DNA from 3 places in the Halopseudomonas oceani genome. Region 1 is predicted to be linked to each of the others. Evidence: predicted binding sites of a transcription regulator. Region 1 holds the regulator's gene; each other region holds the start of a gene.
The links. The regulator FliA, encoded in region 1, starts transcription of late flagellar genes. The targets are predictions, from matches to a motif close to CTAAAGTTTNNNNNNNNNNNGCCGNTAA.
Positions count from the first base shown of each region.

Region 2: ACKPCU_RS13350 (methyl-accepting chemotaxis protein) is a predicted target of FliA. The motif match lies at 3,998-4,025, and genes of this name have one in related genera.
Region 3: ACKPCU_RS09345 (methyl-accepting chemotaxis protein) is a predicted target of FliA. The motif match lies at 3,090-3,117, and genes of this name have one in related genera.

Region 1 covers NZ_OY781932.1:3,270,690-3,280,769, forward strand. Annotated here, with positions in the region: gene motD (flagellar motor protein MotD) at 1-716, opposite strand, end outside; gene ACKPCU_RS15260 (flagellar motor protein) at 727-1,467, opposite strand; gene ACKPCU_RS15265 (protein-glutamate methylesterase/protein-glutamine glutaminase) at 1,467-2,588, opposite strand; gene ACKPCU_RS15270 (chemotaxis protein CheA) at 2,710-5,001, opposite strand; gene ACKPCU_RS15275 (protein phosphatase CheZ) at 5,157-5,951, opposite strand; gene ACKPCU_RS15280 (chemotaxis response regulator CheY) at 5,973-6,350, opposite strand; gene ACKPCU_RS15285 (RNA polymerase sigma factor FliA) at 6,574-7,311, opposite strand; gene fleN (flagellar synthesis regulator FleN) at 7,308-8,135, opposite strand; gene flhF (flagellar biosynthesis protein FlhF) at 8,168-9,529, opposite strand; gene flhA (flagellar biosynthesis protein FlhA) at 9,598-10,080, opposite strand, start outside.
Region 2 covers NZ_OY781932.1:2,848,725-2,858,804, forward strand. Annotated here, with positions in the region: gene ACKPCU_RS13325 (DHA2 family efflux MFS transporter permease subunit) at 1-676, opposite strand, end outside; gene ACKPCU_RS13330 (HlyD family secretion protein) at 687-1,751, opposite strand; gene ACKPCU_RS13335 (MarR family winged helix-turn-helix transcriptional regulator) at 1,788-2,210, opposite strand; gene ACKPCU_RS13340 (YcgL domain-containing protein) at 2,347-2,640, opposite strand; gene rnd (ribonuclease D) at 2,637-3,785, opposite strand; gene ACKPCU_RS13350 (methyl-accepting chemotaxis protein) at 4,105-5,523, shown strand; gene ACKPCU_RS13355 (ComEA family DNA-binding protein) at 5,560-5,838, opposite strand; gene ACKPCU_RS13360 (O-succinylhomoserine sulfhydrylase) at 5,990-7,204, opposite strand; gene purF (amidophosphoribosyltransferase) at 7,251-8,756, opposite strand; gene ACKPCU_RS13370 (CvpA family protein) at 8,805-9,287, opposite strand; gene ACKPCU_RS13375 (SPOR domain-containing protein) at 9,356-9,937, opposite strand; gene folC (bifunctional tetrahydrofolate synthase/dihydrofolate synthase) at 9,930-10,080, opposite strand, start outside.
Region 3 covers NZ_OY781932.1:2,001,303-2,011,382, forward strand. Annotated here, with positions in the region: gene glmS (glutamine--fructose-6-phosphate transaminase (isomerizing)) at 1-1,287, opposite strand, end outside; gene ACKPCU_RS09345 (methyl-accepting chemotaxis protein) at 1,468-3,027, opposite strand; gene acnA (aconitate hydratase AcnA) at 3,350-6,079, shown strand; tRNA gene ACKPCU_RS09355 (tRNA-Pro) at 6,208-6,284, opposite strand; gene mobA (molybdenum cofactor guanylyltransferase MobA) at 6,361-6,936, opposite strand; gene moaB (molybdenum cofactor biosynthesis protein B) at 7,049-7,588, shown strand; gene ACKPCU_RS09370 (molybdopterin molybdotransferase MoeA) at 7,585-8,793, shown strand; gene efeU (iron uptake transporter permease EfeU) at 9,087-9,929, shown strand; gene ACKPCU_RS09380 (cupredoxin domain-containing protein) at 9,967-10,080, shown strand, end outside.

The sequences.
Region 1 (10,080 bases):
CGCGACACCAGCAACACCACCCGACGATTGGCCTTGCGCCCTGCGGCCGTGGTGTTATCGGCAACGGGTCTAAATTCACCATAGCCTACTGCGGCCAGCCGGTCAGGGTTGACGCCGCCATTGCTCAGCATTCGTACCACACTGGCCGCCCGCGCGGCCGACAGCTCCCAATTGGTGGGGTATCGACCGGAGCGAATCGGGATGTTATCGGTAAAACCCTCAACATGTACCGGATTGTCATACGGCTTGAGAATCATCGCGATCCGGTCAATCAGGTCGAAGGCTGCATCCAGCGGCAATGCATCACCACTGGGAAACAGCAGACCGGAGCTTAACTCGATCTCAACCCACATCTCGTTACCCCGGACCTCAAGCTCACCGGCCTGAATCAGATCACCGAAGGCTGCTTCCATCGCCTGCGTAATATCTTGCAGCGCGTCGCTGCTGCCGTCTGGCGTACCGGCGCCGGAGGCATCGTTATTTTCGCGTGTAAGCCCACGCGGCAGCTCAGTACCAACCTGAATCGGGTCTACCGAGCGCTGGGGTTGATTGAAAGCGCCGACCAGCGTATCGGACAGTACCTTGTACTTGCCCTCGTTCACGGAAGAAATCGAATACATGACGACAAAAAAAGCGAACAGCAGGGTGATGAAGTCCGCATAGGACACCAGCCAGCGCTCGTGATTTTCGTGCTCTTCCGGTCTGGATCGGCGCATGGTTCAACCTCTAATCCAGAAAGCCCTCGAGCTTCATTTCGATGGACCGCGGATTCTCGCCCTCGGCAATCGACATCAGACCTTCGAGCAACATCTCACGGTACTTGGATTGCTGCAGCACCACCGACTTCAGCTTCGCTGCAGTCGGCAGCATGAACAGGTTGGCCAGCGCCACCCCATAAATGGTGGCCACAAAGGCGACCGCGATACCGGCACCCAGCCGGGATGGGTCGGCTAGATTGCCCATCACGTGGATCAGCCCCATCACTGCACCGATGATACCGATGGTCGGGGCGTAGCCGCCCATGCATTCGTAGACCTTGGCCGCCATCAGATCGCCGTGTTCCTTGTTGACCAGATCAACTTCCATAATACTGCGCAATGCTTCCGGCTCACTGCCGTCAACCAGAAGCTGCAACCCCTTGCGGGCGAAGCCATCGGGCTCAAGCTCTGCCAGACTTTCCAGGCCAAGCAGACCCTCTTTGCGGGCGATGGTGCTCCAGTTGATAACCTGACCAATACCTTCACGCATGCGATTGGCTGGAGGAAAAACGATCCAGGGAAGGATCGCCAGCGCCCGCTTGAAAACCGTCAACGGCGTCTGGATAAACGCAGCGCCAAGGGTGCCACCGATCACGATCAGACCAGCAGGCCCGTTCAGCAGCGCAGTTGCATGTCCGCCCTCAAGATAGTTGCCGCCAATAATGGCGATAAACGCCAGAATGACGCCAATAACACTGAGGATATCCATCAGCCTAGCTCAGCCAAATAGCGGCCGATCTCATCCAGGTTGTAGATGCCATCAGCCAGGTTTGCCTTGGCCACAGCCATCGGCATTCCGTATATCACACAGCTTGCCTCGTCCTGCGCCCAAACCGAGCTGCCGGCCTGCTTGAGCATGCGAGCACCTTCACGACCATCGGCCCCCATCCCGGTCAGGACAACAGCCAGCACCTTATCCTGAAACGCCTTGGCGGCCGAACCAAAGGTCACATCCACGCAGGGCTTGTAGTTCAGGCGTTCATCACCGGGCAGAATACGCACCACACCCCGCGAATCCACCATCATCTGCTTGCCCCCCGGAGCAAGCAGCGCTCGGCCTGGGCGCAGCACGTCACCGTCCTCTGCCTCCTTGACCGAAATCCGACACAACTTGTCGAGACGCTCGGCAAACGCCTTGGTAAAGGCTGCTGGCATGTGCTGAATCAGCAACAACGGCGCAGGGAAGCTGGCAGGAAGCTGGGTAAGCACCTTCTGCAGCGCAACCGGGCCACCGGTAGAGGTGCCGATAGCAACCAGTTTGTAGCTGCGCTTGCGCGGTGCAGGGCTGTTTTTCACCGGCGCAGCGGGCGCGGGTGCAGCCGTTGGACGCGCGGTAGCAGTGCTCGACAGGCCCGAAGCCGGACGCGAAGTCGAGCCAGGCGCAGAAGATGTCGAGGACGCAGCGGAGGAATGCAGACCAAGCGATCGGCGATTGGTGCGGGCCAATGCAGTGACCCGCTCGCACAGCATCTGCCGGACCTTGTCCGGGTTACGCGAAATATCTTCGAAGTTCTTCGGCAGATAATCGGCGGCGCCAGCATCCAGCGCATCCAGGCTGACGCGCGCGCCTTCGTAGGTTAGCGAGGAGAACATGATCACCGGCGTCGGACAGCGCTGCATGATCTGGCGCACCGCCTCAATGCCGTCCATGACCGGCATCTCGTAGTCCATGGTGATCACATCCGGGTGCAGCGCCAGCGTCTGATCGATGGCTTCACGACCATTGTTGGCAGTACCGACCACCTGGATTTGTGGATCGCCGGCCAGTATCTCTGTCACCCTGCGGCGAAAGAAACCGGAATCGTCGACCACCAGAACCTTAACCGCCATACCCTCTCCTGAACTGCATCCTGCACATGAAATGATTCATCACTGTCTTTGCGGGGTTGTGCTACTCCGCAAAGGGCACTCGATACACCCTTACCGCAGGCTTACGCCTCCGGCAAGACGATCAAATGCGCCGCGCATACCGCTTGAGCAGGCTGGGAATATCCAGGATCAGAGCAATGCGACCGTCGCCGGTAATGGTTGCCCCGGCCATACCGGCAGTGCCCTGCAGCATCCGCCCAAGCGGCTTGATGACAACCTCTTCCTGGCCAACCAGTTGATCAACCACGAAACCGACTCTCTGGGTACCAACAGAAACGATAACTACGCTGGCCGCCGAATGATCGCTGGTATCTTCCACGCCAGGCATCAGCCACTGTTTGAGATAAAACAATGGCAGCGCCTTATCGCGGACGATAATGACTTCCTGACCATCCACCACGTTGGTGCGTGACAGATCCAGGCTGTAGATTTCGTTAACACTAACCAGCGGCAGCGCGAACGCCTGATCGGCCAGCATGACCATCAGCGTTGGCATGATCGCCAGCGTCAACGGCACCTTGATCGCGATGCGCGAGCCCTGCCCCTTAGTAGACTCAATGTTAATGGTGCCATTGAGCTGGGAAATCTTGGTTTTGACTACGTCCATGCCAACACCGCGGCCGGACACATCGGAAATCTCGGTCTTGGTAGAGAAACCTGGTGCCAGAATCAGGTTGAAACACTCGGAATCGCTCAACCGATCAGCCGCATCCTTCTCCATCATGCCTTTCTCGACGGCCTTGGCACGAAGGATTTCCGGGTCCATCCCACGCCCATCGTCGACGATTGTCAGCAGAATGTGATCCACTTCCTGCTGAGCAGCCAGCACCACCTTGCCAGTTCGCGGTTTACCGGCAGCCTCACGCTCGCTCGGCAGCTCAATACCGTGGTCAACCGAGTTACGCACCAAGTGAACCAGCGGATCAGCCAGCGCTTCGACAAGGTTCTTGTCGAGATCGGTCTCTTCGCCAATCAGCTCGAGATTGATTTCCTTCTTGAGGTTACGCGCCAGATCACGAACAACCCGCGGGAAGCGCCCGAACACCTTCTTGATCGGTTGCATCCGAGTCTTCATGACCGACATTTGCAGGTCGGCAGTGACCACATCCAGATTGCCGACAGCCTTGCCCAGTTCCTCATCGCCACTGGCCACGCCCAGGCGCACCAGTCGATTGCGCACGAGCACCAGCTCACCAACCATGTTCATGATTTCGTCAAGCCGCGCAGTGTCGACTCGCACGGTGGTATCGGCAGCTGGTGCCTCGCCAGCAGGATGAGCCTTGGCTGCAGCAGGCGCCGCAGCCTTCGCTGCCGGCTTGGCCTCGGGTTTGACGTCGGGCTTGGCTGCAGGTGTAGGTGCCTTGGCTGCAGGGGGGGTGCCTGATTCCGCCTTCGCGGCTGGCTTGCTGGCCCCGGCACTGTCTTCGGCCAGGCCCGGCGCAGAACCTTTGCCGTGCAACTGATCAAGCAGCGCCTCGAACTCATCGTCGGTGATGTGATCGTCGCCGCCGGCAGCCGCTGGCGCACTGTCTGCTGCGGGCGCGGCGGGCGAACTAGGCGCAGCGGACGCTTCAACAGCACCGGGCGCAGAGCCCTTGCCGTGCAGCTGATCAAGCAGCGCTTCGAATTCGTCGTCGGTAATTTCGTCTCCGCCGGCAGCGGCAGGTTTGGACGAATCGGCAGGTGCAGCGGCGCCAGCCGCGACCGAGGGCGCTTTACCTGCGCCATGCAGCTCATCCAGCAGCGCTTCAAATTCGTCGTCGGATATCTCGTCGGATGCCGCACTGGCGGCTGGCTCGGGGGTAGCCTTGGCTGCCGCAGTCGGCGCACTGCCATCGCCGTGCAGGGCATCCAGCAACTGCTCAAATTCGTCGTCAGTAATATCGCCGTCAGCCGCAGCTGCAGGGGCGGCCGTTTCAACCGGCTCGGCTTCAGGCTCGGATTTCTCGACGGCAGCAGGTGCCGCAGCAACTTCGTCGGCCGAAGCGGGCTGAGCCAGGGCCGACAGTGCTGCCAGCAATGCCGGGTCTGCAGGCGTAGGCTCTTCGCTTTCTCGAACCTGGGCGAACATGCCGTTGACCGTATCCAGCGCCTGCAGCACAACATCCATCAACTCGGGGGAAACCGTTCGCTCACCCTTGCGCAGAATGTCGAACACGTTTTCAGCGATATGACAGCAGGCAACGAGGGCATCGAGCTGCAGAAAGCCAGCGCCGCCTTTTACGGTGTGAAAGCCGCGGAAGATGGCGTTAAGCAGATCCATGTCGTCAGGCCGGTTTTCCAGCTCGACCAACTGTTCGGACAACTGCTCGAGAATCTCGCCGGCCTCGACCAGAAAGTCCTGGAGAATCTCTTCATCCGCATCGAAACTCATGCACCCACTCCCCTCGGGCGTGTTATCGGAAGACTACGCACCACCACCACGGACTTGCGTCCAGGCACTGCGCCGTCATTCAACGTTGCTGCCAGGTTGCCACCTTGGGCAGTCAAACTGCCGACGCGCCTGATGCACGGCAGCTACAACTGACATCAGAATCCGAGACTGGACAGAAGGTCGTCGACCTCATCCTGACCGGAAACAACGTCTTCCCTTTTATCGGCATGAATTTGCGGACCTTCACCCCTGGAGGAGGATTTTTTTGCCTCTTCCGGCGTATCGCCATGGTTGATGCCGGTAATGCGGTCGACTTGCCCCGCCATACGGACCAGATTGACCAGACTCTCTTCGACATCGTGCACAAGCGTGATCACACGCTTGATGACCTGACCGGTCAGATCCTGATAATCCTGCGCCAGCAGGATGTCGTTCAGATTGATCGACAAATCCTTACTGGTACTTTCGGTGTGCTCAAGGAATTCGCCAACCCGGCGATAGAGATCACGGAATTCATCGGCCGCCATCTCGCGGCGCTGTAGCCGCTGCCAATCTGCCTTCAAGGCACTAGCCTGCTGCCCCAGATCACCGACCTTGGGCGCACTGACCTCAACCAGATCCATCGTGCGGTTGGCTGCCTTGTCGGTCAGCTGAACCACATAGTCGAGCCGGTCGGACGCATCGGAAATTTTGGACGAGTCGGTATCAGCCCCCAGCGCATGGGTGGTATCGATCTGAAAATTGACGATCGCGTTGTGCAGCGCCCGGGTCAGCTGTCCCACTTCGTGGTAGAGGCCGCGGTCACGCGCCTGGTTGATCGCATGAATGACCAGCAACGCTTCACCGAAGTTGCCGCTTTCGAGGTGACCAACCAGCTGGTGCGCATTGTCCTTCAGCGAATGTTCAAATTCCTGAGCAGTCGCCTGGCCGGGATCCTTACTCAAAGCCATAACCTGTACCCCGGTTGATTATTATTTAGCCTGAACTCGCTCAAAGATCTTTTCGATCTTTTCTTTCAATGCCTGCGCAGTGAAAGGCTTAACCACATAACCATTAACGCCTGCCTGCGCGGCTTCAATGATCTGGTCGCGCTTTGCCTCGGCCGTTACCATCAGCACCGGAAGGTGCTTGAGCCGTTCATCGGCACGCACCGCACGCAACAGGTCGATGCCGCTCATGCCGGGCATATTCCAGTCCGTCACCAGGAAATCGAAACTGCCACTCTGCAACATCGGCAGCGCAGTATTGCCGTCGTCGGCTTCGGCTGTGTTGGTAAACCCAAGGTCGCGCAACAGGTTCTTGATGATGCGCCTCATCGTCGAAAAATCATCAACGATGAGAATTTTCATGTTCTTGTCCAAGTCGACCTCCGTACAAACCAGGGAATGTGCAGGCCTGCACCCCAGAAACCCATCGCAAATAACCAAACAAGCCGTAAAAGAAGCTCTGATCAATCGACTGCCATCAGCAGACTGATCGGACGCGCCCTTCGTGTCACCATCCTGGCGACCGACACAACACTGCTAGTACCTGTCGAGCAATCCGAGCATTGTCCGGATGTTGACGACAAAATCAATCATTTCGCCAACTGACCAGCTTCGAACGCAGTCGGGCAGCACACTGACTGTGCAATTGACTGACCCGCGATTCACTGACGCCCAGTACGGCGCCAATTTCCTTGAGGTTAAGCTCCTCGTCGTAATAAAGCGACAGCAACAGCCGCTCACGCTCCGGCAAACTGTCGATAGCCTCAATCAAAGCCGCCCTGAAGCGCTCATCCTGCAGCCCCGAAAAAGGCTCTTCCCCGCCCTGCACATCGGCCGGCGCACCCGACTCCAGCAGGTCATCAAAGCTGAACAACTTGCTGCCGGCGGTGTCGCTGAGAATCGTATAGTACTCCTCGAGACTCATTTCCAACTCGGCAGCAATCTCGTGATCTTTAGCGTCACGCCCAAGTCGCGCCTCCACAGCACGCATCGCATCACTGACCATACGGGTATTGCGGTGAACCGAGCGCGGCGCCCAGTCCCCCTTGCGCACTTCATCAAGCATCGCACCGCGAATGCGAATACCGGCGTAGGTTTCAAAGCTGGCACCCTTGCCGAAATCAAATTTGCGGGAGGCTTCGAGCAGGCCGATCATGCCCGCCTGCATAAGATCTTCAACCTGAACGCTGGATGGCAAGCGCCCCAGCAAGTGATAGGCAATCCGCTTGACCAAAGGAGCATATTGCTCGACGAGACGATCCTGTTCTCCTGCTGAACTCTGTGCTCGTGTATACATGCTCAATCCGCCAGCCTGTGCTGTCATAGACCAGACCCTGTGGGCTGCACCAGACGCTCGACAAAAAACTCAAGGTGTCCGCGCGGGTTAGCCGGCAAAGGCCAGGCATCCACTTTCTGGGCAATCGCGCGAATCGCCAGTGAGGCTTTGCTGCGCGGGAACGCTTCGAATACCGCGCGCTGCTTCTGAACCGATTTGCGCACTGCTTCGTCATAGGGAACCGCACCGACATACTGCAGCGCGACGTCGAGAAAACGGTCTGTCACTTTGGTGAGCTTAGCAAAGACCATGCGACCTTCCTGCGGCGTGCCGACCATATTGGCCAATACGCGGAAACGAGTCATGCCGTAATCACGGTTGAGCAGCTTGATCAATGCATAGGCGTCGGTGATCGAGGTCGGCTCGTCACAGACGACCACCAGCGCTTCCTGGGCGGCGCGCACAAAGCTGACAACTGAATCACCGATACCTGCTGCGGTATCGACGATCAGTACATCGATATTGTCACCGATCTCGCTGAACGCCTGAATTAAACCGGCATGCTGCTGGTGACTGAGGCTGACCATGTTGGCCGCACCTGAAGCGGCAGGCACAATACGGATGCCGCCAGGGCCGGTGACCAGAACGTCGCGCAGGTCGCACTTGCCTTCCAGCACATCAGCCAGCGTGGCCTTGGGCTTGAGACCAAGCAGCACATCGACATTCGCCAAACCAAGGTCAGCGTCAAGCAGAACGACGCGTCGCCCCATTTCCGCCAGAGCAAGGCTGAGGTTCACCGACACGTTGGTCTTGCCGATGCCACCCTTACCACCGGTGACTGCGATTACCTGAACCGGATGTTTGCTGCCCATCTGCGCTGATTACCTTAATTCTGTGAAATTGCTTAACTTGCCCGCTGGGTATGCATCATACCGGCAAAAACGTCGGCCATGGTCTGATCTGCCGGAGCATCGTTGCCAGCCATGCTGACGGCACGACTGACCAGTTGGTGCCCAACAGCACGGCTGATATCGTCCGGTATGCGCTGGCCATCTGCCAGATAGGCTACCGGCAAACCCTGCTCCATCGCCAGCCCCAGCGACTCACCAAGCGTAGCTGCTTCATCAATTTTGGTGAGAATGCAGCCGGACAGCCCGCAAGCCTTGTAGGTGTGATAGGCAGCCTTCATTACCCGATGCTGACTGGTTGCGGCCAACACCAGCAGGTTGCGTACACGGTGGCCTTGACGAGCCAGCGTATCAAGCTGCCCGCGCAGATAGGGATCATTGGCCTGCAGGCCAGCGGTGTCGATCAGCACCAGTCGCTTGCCGGCAAAATCGGCCAGCACATCGTTGAGATCCTGCTTTTCGTCAACTACCTTGACCGGCACGTTGAGAATTCGCCCCAGGGTGCGGAGCTGCTCATGGGCACCGATACGGTAGGTGTCCATGGTCACCAGAGCAACGTGCTGGCTGCCGTGCTTAAGCACGTAGCGGGCAGCCAGCTTGCCGAGGGTCGTGGTCTTGCCAGCCCCGGTAGGGCCGACCAGCGCGATCACGCCGCCGGCATCGAGCGGCTCTTCGCGCAGCACCGGTACGCGGTGGGCCAGATAGGCCAGCAGCATACGCCAGGCCTGACGCGGCTCGGTCACGTCAGAAACCTGACGCAGCAAATCCTGACTGACCTCAGCTGGCAACCCCATCTGGGTCAGCCGTCGCCACAGGCCAGCCTGCTTCGGCTTATGCTGATTGAGCTGTCCCCAGGCCATCCCCCCCAGCTGCGACTCAAGCATCTCTCGCAGACCCGCAAGCTCGGCGCGCATCGCACTCAGGCCAGCGTCATCGCCAGACTGAGCCGGCGCCGCTTCAGCCGCTGCAGGCCGCGCGCTGGTTGCAGCCGGCTCAACCGGTTCCTGAATCAGACGATCCAGCAGGTCGCGGGCTTCTACCGACCCCTGACGCGCCGCGTGGCGCATGCTGTCACCAAACAGCTGGCGATTGACCAACGGCTGGTCGTGGGAAGCCATCTCGCCCACCTCCAGCTCGGCGCGGGCGGCAACAATGCGCTCCTGGGTCTTCTTCAATTCGGTATCCAGACCCGGTGTCGGCGTGGTCAGACGGGGCGCCTCGTAGTCCAGCGCAGCGGTCAGCTCGACGCCACCGGCAACCCGGCGATTGGCGATGATCGACGCATCAGCGCCCAGCTCATCGCGAACCAGCTTCATCGCCTGGCGCATGTCTGCGGCAAAGAAACGTTTGACTTTCATGGCTGACCTCGTCGCTTTTCTGGCACCGCCCGCTGGCGGCTGCTGTCATTCATTCAGAGTGCTGCAGTTCAGTTCTGGCCAACCGTCGCAATGATGGTGACCTGCTTGCTGTCCGGAATTTCCTGGTAGGACAGTACATGGGCGCCCGGGGCTGCGTAGCGGACAAACTTGGCCATCATCATTCGAATCGGCCCCGCCACCAGCAGCACTGCCGGCTTGCCCTGCACTTCCTGCCGCTGTACGGCATCGGACAGCGAGCGCTGCAACTTCTCAGCCATGCCAGGCTCCAGCAACATACCGTCGTCTGCGCCCTGACCGGCCTTCTGCATACTCTGTAGCAACATCTGTTCCAACCTTGGCTCCAGCGTGATCACAGGCAGCTGAGAGTCAAGCCCCACAATGCTTTGCACGATTGAGCGCGACAACGCGACCCGGACTGCGCCAATCAGTGCGCCGGTATCTTGACTCTTGTTCGAGTTGTTGGCGATGGCCTCGGCGATGGTCCGAATATCCCTGACCGGCACCTGTTCCTGCAGCAATCCCTGCAGCAC
Region 2 (10,080 bases), 420 kb from region 1:
CTCCCCGGTCCAGCATCATCTGTAGCGCACCGATACCCAGCGCCAGAAGCAAGAACCCCGTCAGATCAAAACGCCGACCACGGTTGGTCTCGGTTTCCGGCAGAAAGGCAACCAGCCCCAGCCAGGCCAGAATGCCAAATGGCACATTGATGTAGAACACCCAGCGCCAGTTGTAGTACTCCGTCAACCAGCCGCCCAGCGATGGCCCGAGAATGGGACCAACCATCACCCCAACACCCCACACAGCCATCGCCGAGCCGTGTTTCTCTGGCGGGTAGGTATCAAGCATGACCGATTGCGATAGCGGCACCAGAGAAGCGCCGAAAACACCTTGCAGCAAACGAAACAATACAATCTGATCAAGACTCTGGGCTGCACCGCACAGCATCGAAGCCAGGGTGAACCCTACCACCGCACTGAGCAGCACCCGCTTGCGTCCGAAGTGACTGCTGAGAATGCCGGTCAGCGGCATACAGATGGCTGCGGCCACGATGTACGAGGTCAGAACCCAGGAAATCTGGTCCTGGGTGGCCCCCATACTGCCCTGCATATGGGGCAACGCGACGTTGGCAATCGTGGTATCCAGCGCCTGCATGATGGTCGCCAGCATCACCGATAACGTAATCAAGCCACGTCTCATCGCCACGTTATCACCCTGCACCGCTTCCGCGTTCATGCCGGTAGCCTCACAACGACCAGCCAAGCAGGCTGCGGCGATGACCGGTATCCACCTCAACCAGGCTACTCAGCCCTGCCAGCAGCGCCGGGCTGCCTTCCTCGGGCTGCAGGCGGATGCGAACGGGTACCCGTTGCACGATCTTGACCCAGTTACCAGTGGCATTCTGCGCCGGGATAACCGAGAACTCGGAACCCGTAGCAGGACTGAGACTTTCAACCACCCCATGCCAGACCACGTCGGGATAGACATCAATATGCACTTCAACATCCTGCCCGGGGCGAACGTAGGTCAGATCGGTTTCCGGAAAATTCGCTTCCACCCAAGGATTCTCCGAACCGACCAGTGACGCAGCGATGCTGCCCGCATGCAGATATTGGCCTGGCTTCGGTAGATTGCTGACAATCCCCGGCAACGATGCCAAGACCGTGGTGCGGCGCAGATTCAACTTTGCTTCGTCCAGTTCTGCCTGAGCAGCAAGATAACGCGGGTGCTCCTCAACCGGCGTGTCGACACTGCCGCCCAGCATTTGTGCGAGGCGCTCCAGCTCCTGTTGCAGCACAGTCACTTCCTGACGCGCCAAATCGTTGGCCTGCTGCGCATCATCAAAAGCAGCAGCAGAAATGTACTGTTTGCTCAACAGGCTCGACTGGCGCTGCTCTTCCCTGCCGGCGAAATTGGCGCGAGTGCGCTTGAGCACCAGTTGTGCCTGGGTCTCCCGGTAGTTGGCCTTGAGCGCAGCCAAATCAGTACGCACCTGGGCGAGCTGCGCTTCAGCCTTACTGACGGCGATCTCAAACGGGGCGGCATCGATACGGAACAGCGGCTGCCCGGTCTCGACCAGTTGGTTTTCCTTTACCAGCACGTCGGTGACCATGCCGGAAACTTCTGCGCTCACCGGCACCTTGTCGGCGCGCACGTAGGCATTCTCGGTTTCGACATAGCGTCCGCCATTGAGGTAAAAAAGCGCGCCTCCCGTCAGCAGCAAGCCCGGCAGCACGAACATCAGCAAGAAACGCCGCCTGCCGGACGAAGCGGTTCGAGGAGTTTTCGGGTTATCGGTATTGTCAGTCATGCAATGAACTTCCGTAGGTCACGATCAGAGTCCTGCTCAGACGAGCAGGCGTTCGCGGATATGGGTGAGCGCCTTCATCAGTACGGCGATCTCGTCATCACTCAGGCCATCAAGCACCCTTGCCGTGATCGACTCGCTTAGCTGTTCGAACATCGCGATATAAGGCTCTGCTGCGGGGCGCAGGTATAGCTGGAACGCGCGACGGTCGATGGGGGACTTGCGCCGCTCAATCAGCCCCAGCGCTTCCAGTTGATCAAGCAGACGGGTCAACGTAATTGGTTTGATTTCCAGAACCTCCGCCAGCTCAACCTGGCGGACACCCTGGCTGCGGGCGATGTAAACCAGCACACGCGACTGCGCCTGAGTGAGGGAGTGGTCACCGCGCTCTGACTGAAAAGTGCGCCTGAGCAGGCGATAGACATCGGCGATCAGAAAGCCGAATCGGGGCTTGGCAAGCATATGAAAGCACCACTTATAGTAAGCAATGCATACAATATGACTTGGTTACAAAATGTGTCAACAACCAGACGTCGGGCGCACAAACAAAAAAGCCGTCGCGATGGCGACGGCTTTTTGAAAGGACGCAGTTCAGACGCTAGACCGGGTCATTGCGATTAAGCAACTCCGGCGGCAGATGCTGAATGTAGTCGTCCTCCTGCGGCGGCATCTGCAGGTGAAAGCCCTGCTCCCTGAGGTTATCCAGTACCGTCAGGATATCCTCCTGTGCCAGCTTGCGCTCTTCGTGCAGCACCAGATCCATAGCGTGCTCGCCTTTGCCAAAGAGCTGTAGCAAGGCGTCTGGCAGATCATTCAGCCCTTTTTCACGCGGCACGTACAGGTACATACCCTGTTTCTTGGTGCTGCGGAAAATGGAACACAAAACCTTCATTCAACTACCTCCACCGCACTGTTGGCGGCCTTGAGCAATGCCTCGCCCATCAGCTCACGACGCCAGCCAACCAGCTCATCGGGCAGCCGATAAGGGCCATTGGGGAAACCGGTGCGCACCATGGCCTCCAGCACCTTCTTGCGCAGCATGATTTCGGCGGCAATCCCCCGCTTCTCTGCTTCCTGTTGCCCAACCTTGCGCAACACCTTCAGCAGGCGGTTTGCAGCAGACGGCAGCGGTTCCGGCAGGGTCTGCGGATACTCAGCAGGTGCAACAGCACGGCCCTGGCGGATCAGTTGGAGCAACGTCTCACCCTCATGGCGCACCGTGCGCGGATGCATGTCCTCAATACGCGAAAGGGCCTGAAGGGTGTCGGGCTGACGCTGGGCCAAAGGACACAGAGTGCGCTCGCGCAGCAACCGGTTACGGGCCACGTTCCGCGCCTTGGACTCGCGCTCACGCCAGGCCGCAAGCACGCGCAGGACTGCTAGCTCAGCGGGTTTTAACCGCCACGCCTGCTTGACCTGGGTGTAGGCGAGATCGGGATCAATGCTCTGGCCGGAAGCAGCAACCTGCTCTGCGGTGTCCGCAAACAGCCAGTCAGCAACCCCTGCATCCGCAATACGGGGCCCAAGAATATGGTAAATCTCGGCCAGGTGTTGGGCATCACGCGCAGCATACTCAATCTGCGCCTCACTCAACGGCCGCTGCAACCAGTCTGAACGCGTCTCATCCTTCGGCAGGTCTATATCCAGCAGCGCACTGACCAGACGCGAGTACCCCATCGAGAAATCCATCCCGAGAAAGGCTGCTGCAAGCTGAGTATCGAATAGCGGAACCGGCATCGCACCACACAGGCGGGAGAAGACCTCCAAGTCTTCGCTGCAAGCGTGCAATACCTTTACCACCGACAGGTCCTGTAACAGGGCAACAAAAGGCGACCAATCAGTAATCTTCAAAGGATCAATCAAGGTCGCACGTTCGCCGTCACCGATCTGAATGAGCCCCGCAATAGGGTAAAAGGTCTCAGTGCGAACGAACTCGGTATCCACCGCAACAAAGGGCAGCTTTCGCCATTGGGTACAGCTACGAGCCAGCTCGGCATCGTCGTCAATCATCACAGGTTGCGTCAGCGCAGGGGTCATGTGCAGTCTTTCCTGGGGCCTGCTCCGCTTCGTCAAGAAACGAAAAACCTCGCCAAGTCGGGCGATGGGGCACAGGCAATGGTGATTCCCTGGGCAGATCCGGTAACGCTGCGTGGCGATTTTTCGCACACGTCAAAGGAAAGGCCCTGAAGTTGCACGCAGTATAACCGATGCGCTCGCGCCCTGCCGTAGCGTCTACCCCGCGGGAAAGCTTCAAGTTTGACCGGGATCAACCGATATATCAGAGTGACGACAGATACTGGCGCCCTTTTTCCGCGTGCCTGGACGGTCAACTGTTCAAACATGCTTTGGAGTATGCATGCAATCCTTCAAGAACCTGCCGCTAAAATTCAAGTTCTGGGCATTAAACGGCGTCGCCTTCGCTGCGACTCTGATGCTCGTACTGGTCGCCATCTGGGTTGAGCAGCACAGTATTGAGCAAACGCGACAGGAACTGGCTCAGGTACTCGCCAGCGAACAACCAGCCAACGGCAAGGTTCACGGACTAAACTGGATTACACTGCCAAATGGCGCACAACCGGCACCGGGGCGATGGCTGGAAGCAAGCCAGTTAGGCTCCGATCAACAACGATACACCGGTGCCTGGACCGCCAGTGATGGCCGAGCGCTGGCCGTCGAGCACCTGGGCTTCATAGCTCTATTGATAGAGCGCGCGCCTCTCTACGCAGGGGTAGTGACAGTCCTTATGCTAATGGTGCTGTTTTTCTCCCAATTACTCATTCTGTTCATTACTCGCCACATCATCACCCTGCGCGACGTCATGCTGGCCGTCGAGAACAGCGGCGACCTGACCCTCCGCGCGCCCTGCAGTGCACATGACGAGGTCGGCTCCATGGCGCGCGCATTCAATGCAATGCAGGAAGCGCAACAGAAAGTCGTCGGCGCGGTTCGCCAGGCAGCATTGGAGCTCGATCAGCGCTCCCGCGGGCTGGCCGACACCATGATCCGCATGCGAGACGGAATGATCGTCCAGCAGGGGGAAACCGACCAGGTCGCCGCCGCAGTAAATGAAATGGGCGCTACCGTGCAGGACATTGCGGGCAGCACGTCACTTTCCCGCGACCAGTCGAATCAAGCCAATACCCTCGCAACCCGTGGTCGTGATCAGGTCTATCAGGTTCGCAAAACCATTACTGGGCTGGTCACCAGTATTGACCGTTGCACCGAGCACATGCACCAGCTGTCGACCCACAGTCAGGAGATCAGTGGCGTGGTGCGTGTCATTCGCGAGATTGCCGAACAAACCAATTTGCTGGCTTTGAACGCCGCCATTGAAGCAGCACGCGCTGGTGAATCTGGCCGCGGTTTCGCTGTCGTGGCAGATGAGGTGCGCGCGCTGGCCCAGCGAGTGCAAAATTCGACGGATGATATTCAGCGCATGATCGAGGCGCTGCAGGGTGGAACCGAGGTTGCCGTTGAAGACATGCAGGCCAGTGCCAGCCTGACCCACGACTCAGTGCAGCAAGTTGCAGACGCAGGTGAATCATTGCAGGAGATCGCTGACGCCGTGAGTCAGATCAGCGAGGGCAATAGCGAAATAGCCTCGGCGGTAGAGCAACAAAGTATGGCTGCCGATGCCATCACCCAGAGCGTAGTGGAGATTCGCGACGTCACCGAGCGCACCGTAGAGCAAACTGCACAAAGCGCTGATACCAGTGACCAACTGGCCAAGCTGGCACATCAACTGACTGAAGCCGTCAGCCGTCTGCGAACCTGAAACAACTGACGGCGCCCGAAGGCGCCGTCACAACCGCTACTCCAAGACAATCCGTCCTTGGTTGTTTGCCAGCGTGCTGGCCCCGATACCCTTCACCTCCGCCAGAGACTCTACCGAGGCAAAGGCGCCATGCTCGGTGCGATAGGCGACGATGGCATCAGCCTTGGCCTGCCCCACACCCTGCAATACCTCGGCAATTTCGGCAGCCCCTGCGGTGTTGATATTGACCGTAGGCCCGGACGCTTCCTGCGCCCAGCTCGGCGATACCAGCAGTACACTCAGGGCCAGGCCCAATGCAGCAACAAGACGACGCATATATCTTCCTCCGTGTAATTAATAAACGCCGCACTGAAGGAACATCACTCCAGCGGTATCCCTGCGGCACGAAGGACGCTAAACCAAAAAGGCCGAAGAGCGAATGACTCTCCGGCCTTGATGTGACCAAACACGCAACCGCGCAAACAACTCAGCTCTGGGCGTCGAAACCGCGCTGTAGATCAGCCTTGATATCTGTGAGCTCCTCCAGCCCGATAGCCAGACGAATAAGGCCCTCACGGATACCCGCCGCTTCGCGGGCCTCGACACTCAGACGGCCATGGGTGGTGGTCGCCGGGTGAGTGATAGTGGTCTTTGCGTCGCCCAGGTTGGCAGTAATGGAAACCAGCCGGGTCGCATCGATGAAACGCCAGGCAGCCTCTCGCCCACCCCTCAACTCGAAGCTCACCACCGCACCAAAAGCACTCTGCTGTGCCTTGGCCAGTGCGTGCTGCGGATGTGACGGCAAACCCGCGTAGTAAACACATTCAACTTCCGGGCGCTGCTCAAGCCACTCGGCAATCTGCTGCGCCGACTCGCAATGGGCACGCATACGAAGGCGCAGCGTTTCCAGCCCCTTGAGGAATACCCAGGCATTGAACGGGCTGAGGGTCGGTCCAGCCGTCCGCAAAAAGCCCACCAGCTCCTGCATGTGCTCACGACGGCCGACCGCCACCCCGCCCATGCTGCGGCCCTGACCATCAATGTACTTGGTGGCAGAATGCACGACGATATCCGCGCCCAATGCCAGCGGCTTCTGCAGCGCCGGCGTACAGAAGCAGTTGTCGACCACCAGCAAAGCCCCCTGCTCACGGGCAATCGCGCCGAGCGCGCCGATGTCACCCAGCTCAGCGAGCGGATTGGACGGAGACTCCATGAAGAACATCCGAGTGTTCGGTTTGCAGGCCACGCGCCAGGCCGCCGTATCCGTCAACGGCACGTAATCCACTTCAATGCCAAAGCGCTTGAAGTACTTTTCAAACAGGGTGACAGTAGCGCCGAATACGCTGCGCGATACCAGAATATGATCGCCGACCGAGCACAGGCTCATCACCGTTGTCAGAATGGCCGCCATACCGGAGGCGGTAGCAACCGCCTGCTCGCCGCCTTCCATGAGCGCAATACGCTCTTCGAAGGTCCGTACGGTCGGATTCATATAGCGTGAGTAAACATTGCCGCTGGTCTCACCGGCAAAACACGCTGCGGCGTCAGCAGCACTACGAAACACGTAGCTGGAAGTCAGGAACAGCGCCTCGCCGTGCTCTGCCTCCGGTGTACGACGCTGACCGGCGCGCACCGCCAGGGTATCAAAGCCAACGCCGTCCAGATCGCTGTCCAGTCGGCCGGCCTGCCATTCTTCGGTCATTCGAGAACCTCATTCATCCAGTGGCAGCCCGCGCCGCCACTCAGCATCAGTTGTTATGCAGATCGATGATCGCGCTGACTCGCTGGCCAGTCGACTTGGCAGCGTCGTTGCGCGCTTGCTCGATACGGTCCAGATACTGTTCATTGACGTCGCCAGTCACGTATTCGCCATCGAAGACCGCGCAATCGAAGTGCTCGATCTTGACCTTGCCACCACCAACAGCATCTTTCAGGTCATCAAGATCCTGATAGATCAGCCAGTCTGCGCCGATCAGCTCGGCAACCTCGTCTGTGGTACGGCCATGAGCAATCAATTCGTGAGCACTCGGCATATCGATGCCGTACACATTCGGGTAGCGCACTGCCGGTGCAGCGGAACAGAAAAACACCTTCTTCGCGCCCGCTTCACGGGCCATCTGAATGATCTGCTTGCAGGTGGTGCCGCGCACGATCGAGTCATCGACCAGCAACACGTTCTTGCCGCGGAACTCGAGATCGATAGCGTTCAGCTTCTGGCGCACCGACTTCTTGCGTGCAGCCTGGCCTGGCATGATAAAGGTACGACCGATGTATCGGTTCTTGACGAACCCTTCACGGAACTTGACGCCCAACTGGTTGGCCAGCTCAAGTGCCGAGGTGCGGCTGGTATCGGGAATCGGAATGACTACATCGATGCCGTGGTCGGGGCGCTCGCGCTGGATCTTGTCTGCCAGCTTCTCACCCATGCGCAGACGCGCCTTGTAGACCGATACACCGTCCATCAGCGAGTCAGGCCGCGCCAGATAAACGTGCTCAAAAATACACGGCGAGTACTGTGAACTCTCCGCGCATTGGCGGGTATACAGGCGGCCATCCTCAGTAATGTAAACAGCCTCACCCGGTGCCAGATCACGAATCAGGGTGAAGCCCAGCACGTCCAACGCCACGCTCTCGGATGCAATCATATACTCGACACCTTCGTCGGTATGACGCTGGCCAAAGACAATCGGCCGAATTGCGTTGGGGTCTCGGAAGCCGACGATGCCGTATCCAGTGATCATCGCCACCACCGCATAACCACCGCGGCAACGCTTATGCACCTGACTGACGGCAGCGAATACGTCCTCCTCAGTGGGCTGCAGCTTGTTACGCACGGCCAGCTCATGGGCAAATACGTTCAGTAGCACTTCGGAGTCGGAGGTGGTATTCACGTGACGCAGGTCAGACTCGTAGATTTCACGCGACAGCTGCTCAACGTTGGTCAGGTTCCCGTTGTGCGCCAACGTAATACCATAGGGGGAGTTCACGTAAAACGGCTGCGCCTCGGCAGAACTGGAGCTGCCTGCAGTCGGATAACGGACGTGACCGATGCCCATCTGGCCGATCAGACGTTGCATGTGGCGTTGATGAAACACATCACGTACCAGCCCGTTATCCTTGCGCAGGAACAGCCGCCCCTGATCGCTGGTTACAATGCCGGCGGCGTCCTGGCCGCGATGCTGCAGGACGGTCAAGGCATCATAGAGCGCCTGATTGACGTTCGATTTGCCCACTATGCCAACAATGCCACACATGCCTGAGTACCTTCTCGATTAAGGGCGGCTCTGTCCGGGAGTGCCGGATCAGCGACCCGCCATTTGCAGAATGAGATTTTTCGACCAGTCAGCGACCAGCAGAAAATGGGGAATCACCACCGATTCACGCCACCAGGCATCCGCCTCAACGGGGGCCAGGCTCAATAAACCGACTGCGACTACCACCAGCAGCGCACCACGCGCTGCGCCGAAAACCATGCCAAGAAAGCGGTCAGTACCGCTGAGACCGGTTGCCTTGACCAACTGACTGATCAGATAGTTAACCAGCCCGCCCAGCAACAGCGTCATGACAAATAGAATGGAGCACGCGGCGATAACCCGCAGGGAAGGAGTTTCGATGTAGGGCACCAGCAGCTCAGCAAGTGCGCCACCGAACAGCCAGGCAACCAGTCCTGCAATAATCCACGTCAGCAGGGACAGTGCTTCCTTGACGAAGCCTCTGGTCAGGCTGATCAGGGCCGAGACTGCAATGATGGCAACGATAGCCCAGTCAACCCAGGTCAAAGACACGATTAAGTACCCTGTTCTACAAAGGCCGCCATTCTAGCAGAGCTGCACCGCCCATCGAAACAGCAGAATCAGTCTCGACCGCTGTCCGCATCAAAAGCGACAACAAACCCTTTACTACCGCGCTTGCGCTCCAGCTCGTCACGCAGCCGATTCGCCGCCTCGCGGCTGGCCAGCGGGCCGACGTAGACCCGGGTGATGGGCTTGCCCTGCACCGTTGCGCTGTGGGTATAAGCGTTGTACCCCTGGGTACGCAGGTCCTTGCTGAGGCCTTCAGCATTCGCTGCGCTCGAAAAGCTGCCCAACTGAATTACCCAATCGCCCGTAGCGGTTACAGCAGCAGGCGCCGGCTGCTCAGCCTCGGGCTCCGGCTCCACAGCCGGGGCCGGAGCAGACTCGGCAACAGCAGGAGCAGGCACGTCTGGTGGAGCCTCTGACAGAGAAGCAGGCATCTCCGGTACAGACGCCGGTTCCGACAATGCGGCCGGTGCAACAGGCTCCATCAGTTGCGAATCCAGAACCGGCGCCTCAGGCACTTCGACTTCAACCTGCACGGTCTCGTCCTGCCCCGACAGCAACATCGGCAAAAACACCACCGCGGCAATGATCAGCACAACAGCGCCAATGATGCGTTGCTTCAGACCTTCATCCATCCTCAGATACTCCGGCATGTTCAGATAGCCAGAGTATGGCTTCGGCGACGGAGAAAAACGACCCGAATATCACAACTTCCGTACCTGCATCGGTGCTATCCAGGGCCTGCTCGATCGCCTGCGCAATAGAATGACAGCTCAGA
Region 3 (10,080 bases), 1.3 Mb from region 1:
AAATTGGCTGCGGCCGTGGGTCTGGGCGAGGGCCGTGGTCAGCCACAGCAGTGACACCAGTTGAGTGGTGAAGGCCTTGGTTGAGGCCACGCCAATTTCCGGACCCGCATGCGTGAGCAAACGCCAGTCGGCCTCACGTACCAGCGAGCTGCCAGCGACGTTGCAGATGGCGAGGGTTGCGAGGTAGCCCTGATCCTTGGCGTAACGCAGTGCGGCCAGGGTGTCTGCGGTCTCACCTGACTGGGAGATGGTGATCAGCAGGGTGTTGGCCGGCACTACAACGCTGCGGTAGCGGTATTCGCTGGCGACTTCGACCTGGCAGGGAATGCCGGCCTGTTCTTCGATCCAGTAGCGGGCGACCAGTCCAGCATGGTAACTGGTGCCACAGGCAACGATGTGGATGTTGGCGATGTCGGCCAGTCGGGTTTCCGCTTCGGGGCCGAGGATGGCGGTCAGCACGTGGTCGTCGCCAAGGGTGCCAGCCAGGGTGTCGCTGATGGCTTGTGGCTGCTCAAAGATTTCCTTGAGCATGAAGTGGCGGTATTCGCCCTTGTCCAGACTGTGGGCGGCGTGCTCATAGCGAACTACCGGGCGGTCGGCAGTATTGCCAGCGTGGTCCCAGATGTCGCAGGTGTCCAGAGTAACGCGGGCGTAGTCGCCTTCTTCCAGGTAGCGGAAGCGGTCGGTTACCTGCAGCAGCGCCAGCGGGTCGGAGGCCAGGTAGTGTTCGCCGCTGCCTTCTCCGATCACCAGCGGGCTGCCCATGCGTGAGCAGTACAGGGTGCCGGGCTCGGATTCATGGACCACCGCCAGCGCATAGGCCCCGTGAATCTCGCCCAGAGTGTTGCGGAACGCGCTGAGCATGTCGCCGGTTTCGGCAAAGTGGTGCGCCAGCAGGTGGGCGACGACTTCGGTATCGGTTTCGGACGTAAAGCTGTAGCCCAGATCCTGCAGCTGTTTGCGCAGCGGAGCATGATTTTCGATGATGCCGTTGTGGACGATCGCCAGTCCGTTGGACAGGTGCGGGTGGGCGTTGTGTTCTGACGGTTTGCCGTGTGTGGCCCAGCGGGTGTGGGCGATGCCAAGGTGACCACTGACCGGTGTGGCCTGCAGTGCGTTTTCCAGCTCTACGACCTTGCCGACGGCGCGGACGCGTTGAATTGCGCCGGCGCTGTCGATGATTGCAACGCCGGCCGAGTCGTAGCCGCGGTACTCAAGACGGCGCAGGCCTTCAAGCAGGATGGGGGTGATGTCGCGCTGGGCGGTTGCGCCGACGATTCCGCACATGGATGTGTCCTTGTTTCACAGGCAAAGGCGGCAGTTTAGCACTGTCGCCCCGCGGGTGGGTAACCCTCAGGGGCGGCAGGACAAGGTTGTCGAGAGCTCTGGGGCTTGGCCCGGCGAAGCGCGTCTGGTGCGGCCTGTGGGTCGAGCTGATGCTCGACCTTCTCGGGAAGTGGTTACCGGTCAACGGCGGTTAAAACGGTCAACCAGGTCGACCTGGCGCTGGGCGGTGGTCGCCAGTTCGCCACTGAGCTCGGCGCTGCGGCTGGCCTGGCCCGCCGTGCTGTCTGCCAGCGAGGCGATGCTGGTGACGTTGCGGTTGATCTCTTCGGCAACGCTGCTTTGCTCCTCGGCGGCGCTGGCGATTTGGCCGGCCATTTCGTTGATCCGTTCGATGGCCTGACGAATGCCTTCGAGCGCTTCGTCTGCTTCGATGACCTGAGCAACACCGCGCTCGGCCTGTTCGTTGCCAGCCTGCATGGTATCTACCGTGCTCTTGGCTGCATGTTGCAGGTTGGAGATCAGACCATGGATCTGTTCGGTGGCTTCGGCTGTCCGGCTGGCGAGGGCGCGCACCTCGTCGGCAACGACGGCAAAGCCGCGTCCCTGCTCGCCTGCGCGTGCTGCCTCGATAGCGGCATTCAGAGCCAGCAGGTTGGTCTGTTCGGCGATTCCTTTGATGACGTCGACGACGGTGCCGATTTCACGGGCGTCTGATGCCAGCTTGTTGGTGACGGTGCTGGCTGACTCAACCGCGCCGGATAGGTTCTCGATGGCGATACGGGCGTTGCTGGCCAACTGTTTGCCTTGTATGGCCAGTTGCGCTGCGTCGTGGGTTGCGTCTGCGGCGTTCTGGACGTTGCCCGATACCTCCAGCGTCGCCGCAGCCATCTGGTTGATGGCAGTCGCCACCTGATCTGTTTCGGCGCGCTGTTGGGCCAGCCCCTCACTGCTTTGGCGAGCGATGTCGCTGGCTTCATGGGCCTGCAGCTTCAGGCTGTCAGCGCTGTCTGCTACCCGGGCGAGGCAGGTCGTAAGGCGTGCCTGCTGGCTGAGAATGGCCATTTCCAGTTGGCCCATCGCGCCGCGGAAGGGGGTAAACATCTGGGCCAGCAACGGGTCACTGATACTGTTGCCGGCCGAGTGCACAATACGCTGCAGACGCTGCTCAAGGCTGGCTTTCATGAGATACCCGGCGGGCACACCGAGCAGGCCCGCGACAGCTGCGCCGGGCCAGCCGAACAGCACGCCTGCAGCGCCGCTAGCCGCCATTGCCAGTGCGGACGGCAGGATCTGCATGCCCAGACCGGCGACGTCACTCTGCACCGCCTTGCCGCCACGTGAGAGGCGTTGGTAGAGCGTTGATGCCCGTTCAATCTGCCCGGCCGTGGGTTTGGTGCGGACCGACTCGTAACCGGTGATCTGGCCGTTCTCCCAGATGGGGGTGACGAAGGCATTGACCCAGTAATGATCGCCGTTCTTGCAGCGGTTTTTGACGATCCCCATCCAGGCCTTGCCGGCCTTGATATCAGCCCACATGTGCGCGAAAACCGCTGGCGGTACGTCTGGATGACGGACCAGGTTGTGCGAGGTGCCGATCAGCTCGTCGCGGGTAAAGCCGCTGATTTCAATGAAAATGTCATTGCAGTAGGTGATGACGCCCTTGAGGTTGGTCGTGGATATGAGTCGCTCGTCCGCCGCAAAGGTACGTTCACGCTGGGTTACGGGCTGGTTGTTACGCATCGGTGAATGTCCTTGAATGTCTGCCCGTGAGACATATCGGGCTGACTATTGTCTAAACTGCTATATCGGCAGCGATGGCAATGGCTGTAGGCCTCGACTTTGTCTCCTCCGCAGGACGGTTTCAGTCTGCCGTCGGGGAGTGTGAGTGGAGCCGTGTGAGCGGTTGCTGAATGGTGGGAGTGGTTCCGGCGACCTGCAGGTTTCAGCATTTACCGGAACTTCCTGCCATCCTTGCAGGCCAGATACTAGAGGCCTCGCAGAATCTTGCCTCAGATTATAGCAATCCATGCAGGCCTAGAGCCCGCGCAAGGAGGTTTATCGCATGACCCTAGCCAATAGTCTAAGTACGCTTGACACATTGGATGTCTCGGGAGAGCGCTATCAGTACCACTCGCTCAAGCGTGCAGCAGCCGAACTGAATGGTATCGAGCACCTGCCCAAGTCGCTCAAGGTGCTGCTGGAGAATCTGCTGCGTAATGAAGACGGCGAGACGGTCACGCTGGATGATATTCGCGCCGTAAATCAGTGGCTGGAGCAGCGTCGATCCGACCGTGAAATTCAGTACCGTCCGGCGCGGGTGTTGATGCAGGACTTTACCGGGGTGCCGGCGGTCGTGGATTTGGCCGCCATGCGTGATGCGGTTGCGCGGGCTGGTGGCGATCCGGAGCAGATCAATCCGCTGTCGCCGGTCGATCTGGTCATCGACCACTCGGTGATGGTTGACCGCTTTGCCAGCGACTCGGCCTTTCATGACAACGTGGAGATCGAGATGCAGCGTAACGGTGAGCGTTACGCATTCCTGCGTTGGGGGCAGAAGGCTTTTCAGAACTTTCGCGTGGTGCCGCCGGGCACCGGCATCTGCCACCAAGTGAATCTGGAGTACCTGGCCCAGACCGTTTGGGCCGCTGAGGTGGACGGTGAGCAGTGGGCCTGGCCTGATACCCTGGTCGGCACCGACTCGCACACCACCATGATCAACGGGCTGGGCGTACTGGGCTGGGGCGTCGGCGGTATCGAGGCCGAGGCGGCCATGCTCGGGCAGCCGGTTTCGATGCTGATCCCGGAAGTGATCGGTTTCAAACTGACCGGCCGCTTGCGTGAGGGCATCACCGCTACCGATCTGGTGCTGACCGTTACTCAGATGTTGCGCAGCAAGGGCGTGGTCGGCAAGTTTGTTGAATTCTACGGTGACGGTCTGGCCGACCTGCCGCTGGCGGATCGGGCGACCATTGCCAACATGGCCCCGGAGTATGGTGCGACCTGCGGCTTCTTCCCGGTGGATGACGAGACCCTGCGCTATCTGCGCCTCAGTGGCCGCCCTGATGCGGTGGTGCAGCGGGTAGAAGCCTATTGCAAGGCGCAGGGACTGTGGCGCGAACCGGGCGACGAGCCGGCGTTTACCGATAGCCTGCACCTGGACATGAGTACCGTGGAGGCGAGCCTGGCCGGTCCGCGTCGACCGCAGGACCGGGTGGCGCTGCCGGATGTACCTGAGGCCTTCGATGCACTGCTGGCGCTGCAGCTCGCACCGGCGGATACCGAGCAGGCACGGCTGGAAAGTGAAGGCGGTGCCGGTACCGCCGTCGGCGGCCCGAATGCCCATGCCACGGTGCAGCTGGATGGCAAGGAGTACGCGCTGGACCACGGCGCGGTGGTGATCGCTGCGATTACCTCCTGTACCAATACCTCCAATCCGAGTGTGATGATGGCTGCCGGTCTGCTGGCGAAGAAGGCTTTGGAGCGGGGGCTGCAGCGCAAGCCTTGGGTCAAGTCGTCACTTGCGCCGGGCTCCAAGGTGGTGACCGACTATCTGAATAAGGCCGGTCTGACCGAGAGCCTCGATGCGCTCGGATTCAATCTGGTGGGCTATGGCTGCACCACCTGTATCGGCAACTCCGGGCCGCTGCCCGACGAGGTGGCGCGGGCTGTCAGTGAACACGATCTGGCCGTGTCGGCGGTGCTGTCCGGCAACCGTAACTTCGAAGGGCGGGTGCATCCGCAGGTCAAGGCCAACTGGCTGGCGTCGCCGCCGCTGGTGGTGGCCTACGCGCTGGCCGGCAACACCCGAATCAACCTGCGTGACGAGCCGCTTGGTCTGGATCAGGATAACCGCCCGGTGTTTCTCAAGGACATCTGGCCGACCAATAGCGAGATCGCCGAGGCAGTGGCGCTGGTCGAAGATGAGATGTTCCGGACCCGCTATGCCGACGTGTTTACCGGTGATGATCACTGGCGCTCGATCAGCGTCAGCGAGGGCAAGACCTATGCCTGGGATGATGCCTCGACCTACGTGAAAAATCCGCCGTACTTTGATGCCATCGACGAGCCACTGGAACCCCTGCAGCCGGTTACCGGCGCGCGGGTGCTGGCGGTATTCGGCGATTCGATTACCACGGACCACATTTCGCCGGCCGGCAATATCAAGGCAAGCTCGCCGGCAGGTGAATATCTGCAATCGCTGGGCGTGGAGCCGGCCGACTTCAACTCCTACGGCTCGCGGCGCGGTAACCACGAAGTGATGATGCGCGGCACCTTCGCCAACATCCGTATCCGCAATCGGATGCTCGGTGGCGAGGAGGGCGGTGAGACCATTCATGTGCCTTCCGGTGAGCGGATGTCGATCTATGATGCCGCCATGCGCTATCAGCAGGATGGCACGCCGCTGGTGGTGTTGGCCGGCAAGGAGTACGGCACCGGTTCAAGCCGGGATTGGGCGGCCAAGGGCACCAACCTGCTGGGTGTGAAGGCCGTTCTGGCCGAGAGCTTCGAGCGCATCCACCGTTCCAATCTGGTCGGTATGGGGGTGTTGCCGCTGCAGTTTGTGGATGGTCAAAGCGTGGCTGAGCTGGGCTTGACCGGGCACGAACAAATCGAAATCACGGGTATCAGCGATGACCTCAAGCCGGGGCAGCGGCTGACGGTGGAAGCAACCGGAGACGATGGTCAAAGCGTGAGCTTCGAGATGCTCTGCCGAATCGATACCGTCAACGAGATCGCTTACTTCAAGGCGGGCGGCATTCTGCACCACGTGTTGCGTGAGATGCTTGATTAGAGCCTGTCGCCGTTCCGTTCACTTGCCTGCCGGAGACCCTTCTTCGGCCAGGCAAGGTGGAGCGGCAACAGATCTTGGACGGCAGAAAAAGAAAAACCCCTGACTCAATGAGTTAGGGGTTTTGCTGTTGGTCGGAGCGACTGGAATCGAACCAGCGACCTTCTCGTCCCGAACGAGACGCGCTACCAGGCTGCGCTACGCTCCGTTGTGGGCGGCATTTTACCTAAAGTTTGTCATCGCACAAGAGGCAAACGAAAAAAAATCGACTGTTTATCACAGGGTTACTGCAGCGCCTGCCACAGAATAGGGGTATTGGCGCTGGTCAGGCGTGGCTCGTCGGCGGCCAGATCGAGGCAGATCGCGTCCATTGTCCGCAACCAGCGCAACGGGCTGCGCACCCCCTGCAACCAGGCGTTTTCCAGCGCCGGTAGCAGCCGGCGTGGGATCAGGCAGGGCAGTGGCTGGGGTTGTTCACCGGTGCGAAAAAACACCGGTCGGTCAGGGTCGGCTTGGTCAAGCAGCTGCTCAAGCAAGGCTTGATCGATCAGCGGCATGTCACAGGGCAGCACCAAAAGCTGCTCGCCGCGCGCCTCGCGCAGGCCGCTCAGAATGCCGGCCAACGGGCCGGGGTAGTCCGTGCTGCTGTCGGTCACGAGCCTGTCAGCCCATTGCCGGTATTGCTCGGCGTTGCGGTTGCAACTGATTAGCAGCTCATCGGCCACGCTGCGCAACAGCGCGCTCAGATGAGCGCTGATAGGGGCGCCGCGGTAGGCGAGCAGGCCCTTGTCTGCACCGCCGACGCGGCGGCCCCGGCCGCCGGCCAGCAGCAGGGCGCTGATACGGGGTGACGCTGACATGTTCAATGCTCTGGCTGGTGTGGTCTGTGTTATAACACCGGGCCTGTAGCGGACGAAAGCGGCGCCTCTGCTGATTGCCGTCCGGCTTTATCCGAACGCAAGGAATCCATCCATGAGCTGCTCATCTGATACTCCCTTTGCCGCCCTTGGCATCGCCGTGCTGACCGTCAGCGACACCCGTACCCTGGAAACCGACACCTCTGGCCAGTTGCTGGCGGACAGCCTGACCGCTGCCGGCCATCGTCTGGCTGATCGTCAACTGCTGCCCGACGACCGTTACCAGATGCGCGCACGGGTGTCGGCCTGGATCGCAGACCCGGCAGTTGAGGTCGTGTTGATCACTGGTGGCACCGGCTTTACCGGGCGTGACAGCACCCCTGAGGCCATCGCGCCGCTGCTGGACAAGCAGGTCGATGGCTTTGGTGAGCTGTTCCGTCAGGTGTCTTACGAAGACATCGGCACTTCCACGCTGCAGTCCCGTGCGCTGGCTGGCTTGGCCAACCGTACGCTGGTGGTCTGCATGCCGGGCTCATCCAACGCCTGCCGTACCGCCTGGACGCGGATTCTCGAAACCCAGCTGGACAGTCGTACCCGCCCGTGCAACTTCGTGCAGCATCTGGGCAACCCGGATCAGGACGGTCGCCGCGCATGAGTCTGATGCCGGTTGCCGAGGCCCTGCAGCGGCTGCTCGCCAGCGCGGCCGCCCATCAACAGCAGCCCGTGCGGGCGTTGCCGCTGACCGATGCGCTCGGTCAGATTCTGGCCGAGCCGGTCTGTTCTGCTATCGACGTACCGCCCTGGGACAACAGTGCGATGGACGGTTATGCGCTGGCCGAGGCCGATCTGGCGCAGGCGATGGCTGATGGCCTGCCGGTCAGTCAGCGCATCACCGCCGGGGTTGCTCCGGCGGCGCTGCAGCCCGGCACCTGTGCGCGTATCTTTACCGGTGCGCCCTTGCCTGCTGGCGCCAATGCCGTGCAGATGCAGGAGAATGCCGAGCTGCTGGCGGATGGCCGGGTGCGCCTGCTGGAACCGGTGGCTGCTGGCGACAACGTCCGACGCCAAGCGCAGGACGTCGTTGCCGGTCAGCCGTTGCTGGCTGCCGGAACCCGGCTGAGACCGCAGGATCTGGGGGTAATTGCCTCGGTAGGGATAGATCAGGTCGGGGTCCGCACGCCTCTGCGCGTGGCGGTGTTGTCAACCGGTGACGAGCTGGTCGAGCCGGGGCAGCCGCTGAGCCCCGGGCAGATCTACAACAGCAACCGCTTTACCTTGATCGGCTTGTTGCAGGGCATGGGGCAGACTGTGGTCGACGCCGGTATTCTGCCGGATGACCTAGCCTCGACCCGTGATCGTTTGCAGCAGTTGGCCAGGCAGGTTGATGTGATTATTACTTCCGGCGGGGTGTCGGTCGGCGAGGCGGACTGTCTCGGTCAGGCGTTGCGCGAGGCCGGTGAGGTCGCTCTGTGGAAGCTGGCGATCAAGCCGGGCAAGCCGTTCACGCTGGGTCACTACGCAGGTGTGCCCGTGCTCGGTCTGCCCGGAAATCCGGCGGCGACGCTGGTCACGTTTTTGCTGCTGGTGCGTCCCTATCTGTTGACCCGCCTTGGCGCAGCAGAGGTGGCCGCGCCTGCCTATACCTTGCCTGCCGGGTTCGCCTGGAGCCGCGCTGGCAGTCGTGAGGAGTACCTGCGTGCGCATGTCGAAGACGGCCGCGTAATGCTGTCGGGCAATCAAAGCTCCGGTGTGCTCAGCAGCGCCAGTCGCGCCAGCGGCCTGTTACGGGTGCCAGCCGGGCAAACCTTCAGCCCCGGCGATCTGGTCGCGTTTCTGCCGTTCTCGGGCCTGCTCGGCTGAGCCGCAGCCCGAGTTCCTGCTATGGCTGAGTTCTCATTCGGCCATATGTCTGGGCAAACGCTTGTCGGTCGCCCCATCGTTCTACCTTCCCGGGTCTGACAGACCGCACTCCACCAAGGCCCAAGCCGCTGCCCGTCCGGCGGCTTGCCCGCGGCTGACCTTGAGATATTCCTTGATGCTTTAGATGAAAATCAGCGTTTCCGATTTGGATACGCTGAAATAGTGTTTTACATATTTTGTTACAGGTATGATTTGGCCGTATTCAAATTCATTCTCAATTGCGGCTGATTTTCATGCTTGTTCCATTTCTGATTATGCTGCGCGAAGGTCTCGAGGCTGCGCTGATTGTCGGCATCATTGCCAGCTACCTCCGTCAGACCGGGCGCGCCGCATGGATGCCGGTCATCTGGACTGGCATTTTTCTGGCTGTGACGCTGGCCTTGCTTGGCGGCGCAGCCTTGCAGTTTGTCAGCGCCGAGTTTCCCCAGCGTCAGCAGGAAATGTTCGAAGCGGCGGTTGGCCTGATTGCGGTGGGCGTGCTGACCTGGATGGTGTTCTGGATGCGGCGCGCGTCGCAGGGGCTGCGCAGTGAGCTGACTGGCGCACTGGACCAAGCGTTTCAGGCTGGCCAGGGGCAAACCTGGGCGTTGATCGGCATGGTCTTTCTGGCGGTTGCCCGTGAGGGGCTTGAATCGGTGTTCTTCCTGTTGGCCGTGTTTCAGCAGGGGCGGGGCACCGGCGCGCCGCTGGGGGCGCTGCTCGGCGTTCTATGCTCGGTGCTGGCTGGTTGGGCGTTCTATCGGGGCAGCCTGCGCTTGAATCTGAAGCACTTTTTCCGTGGCACCGGCCTGTTCATTTTGCTGGTGGCTGCTGGTTTGTTCTCGGGTGCGGTGCGCGCATTGCACGAGGCGGGCCTGTGGAATCACGGCCAACGCATTGTCTTCGATCTGAGCGAATGGCTGCCGCTGGACACCCCGTTGGGCAGCCTGTTTGCCGGTATTTTCGGCTATCAGCCTGCGCCCAGTGTCAGTGAAGTCGTCGCCTATCTCGGCTTCTTGCTGATCACCCTGTTTTTCTTCTTCCGACCCGGTACTGCGCAGATCGCTAGACCTGCCGCAGCGCGGGTTGGTGGTTGAGTTTTACACCTGTCCAACACTGCCTGCGAGTGTCCTGATGTCTGATCCTTCTGCTTCTGCTCCGTCGCCGCTTGCGTTGCGGGCTGGCATGGCTGGTGCTGCCGTGCTGATGCTCGGCGCGCTGGGTATTTTCTATTTGTCGCTGGGTTCG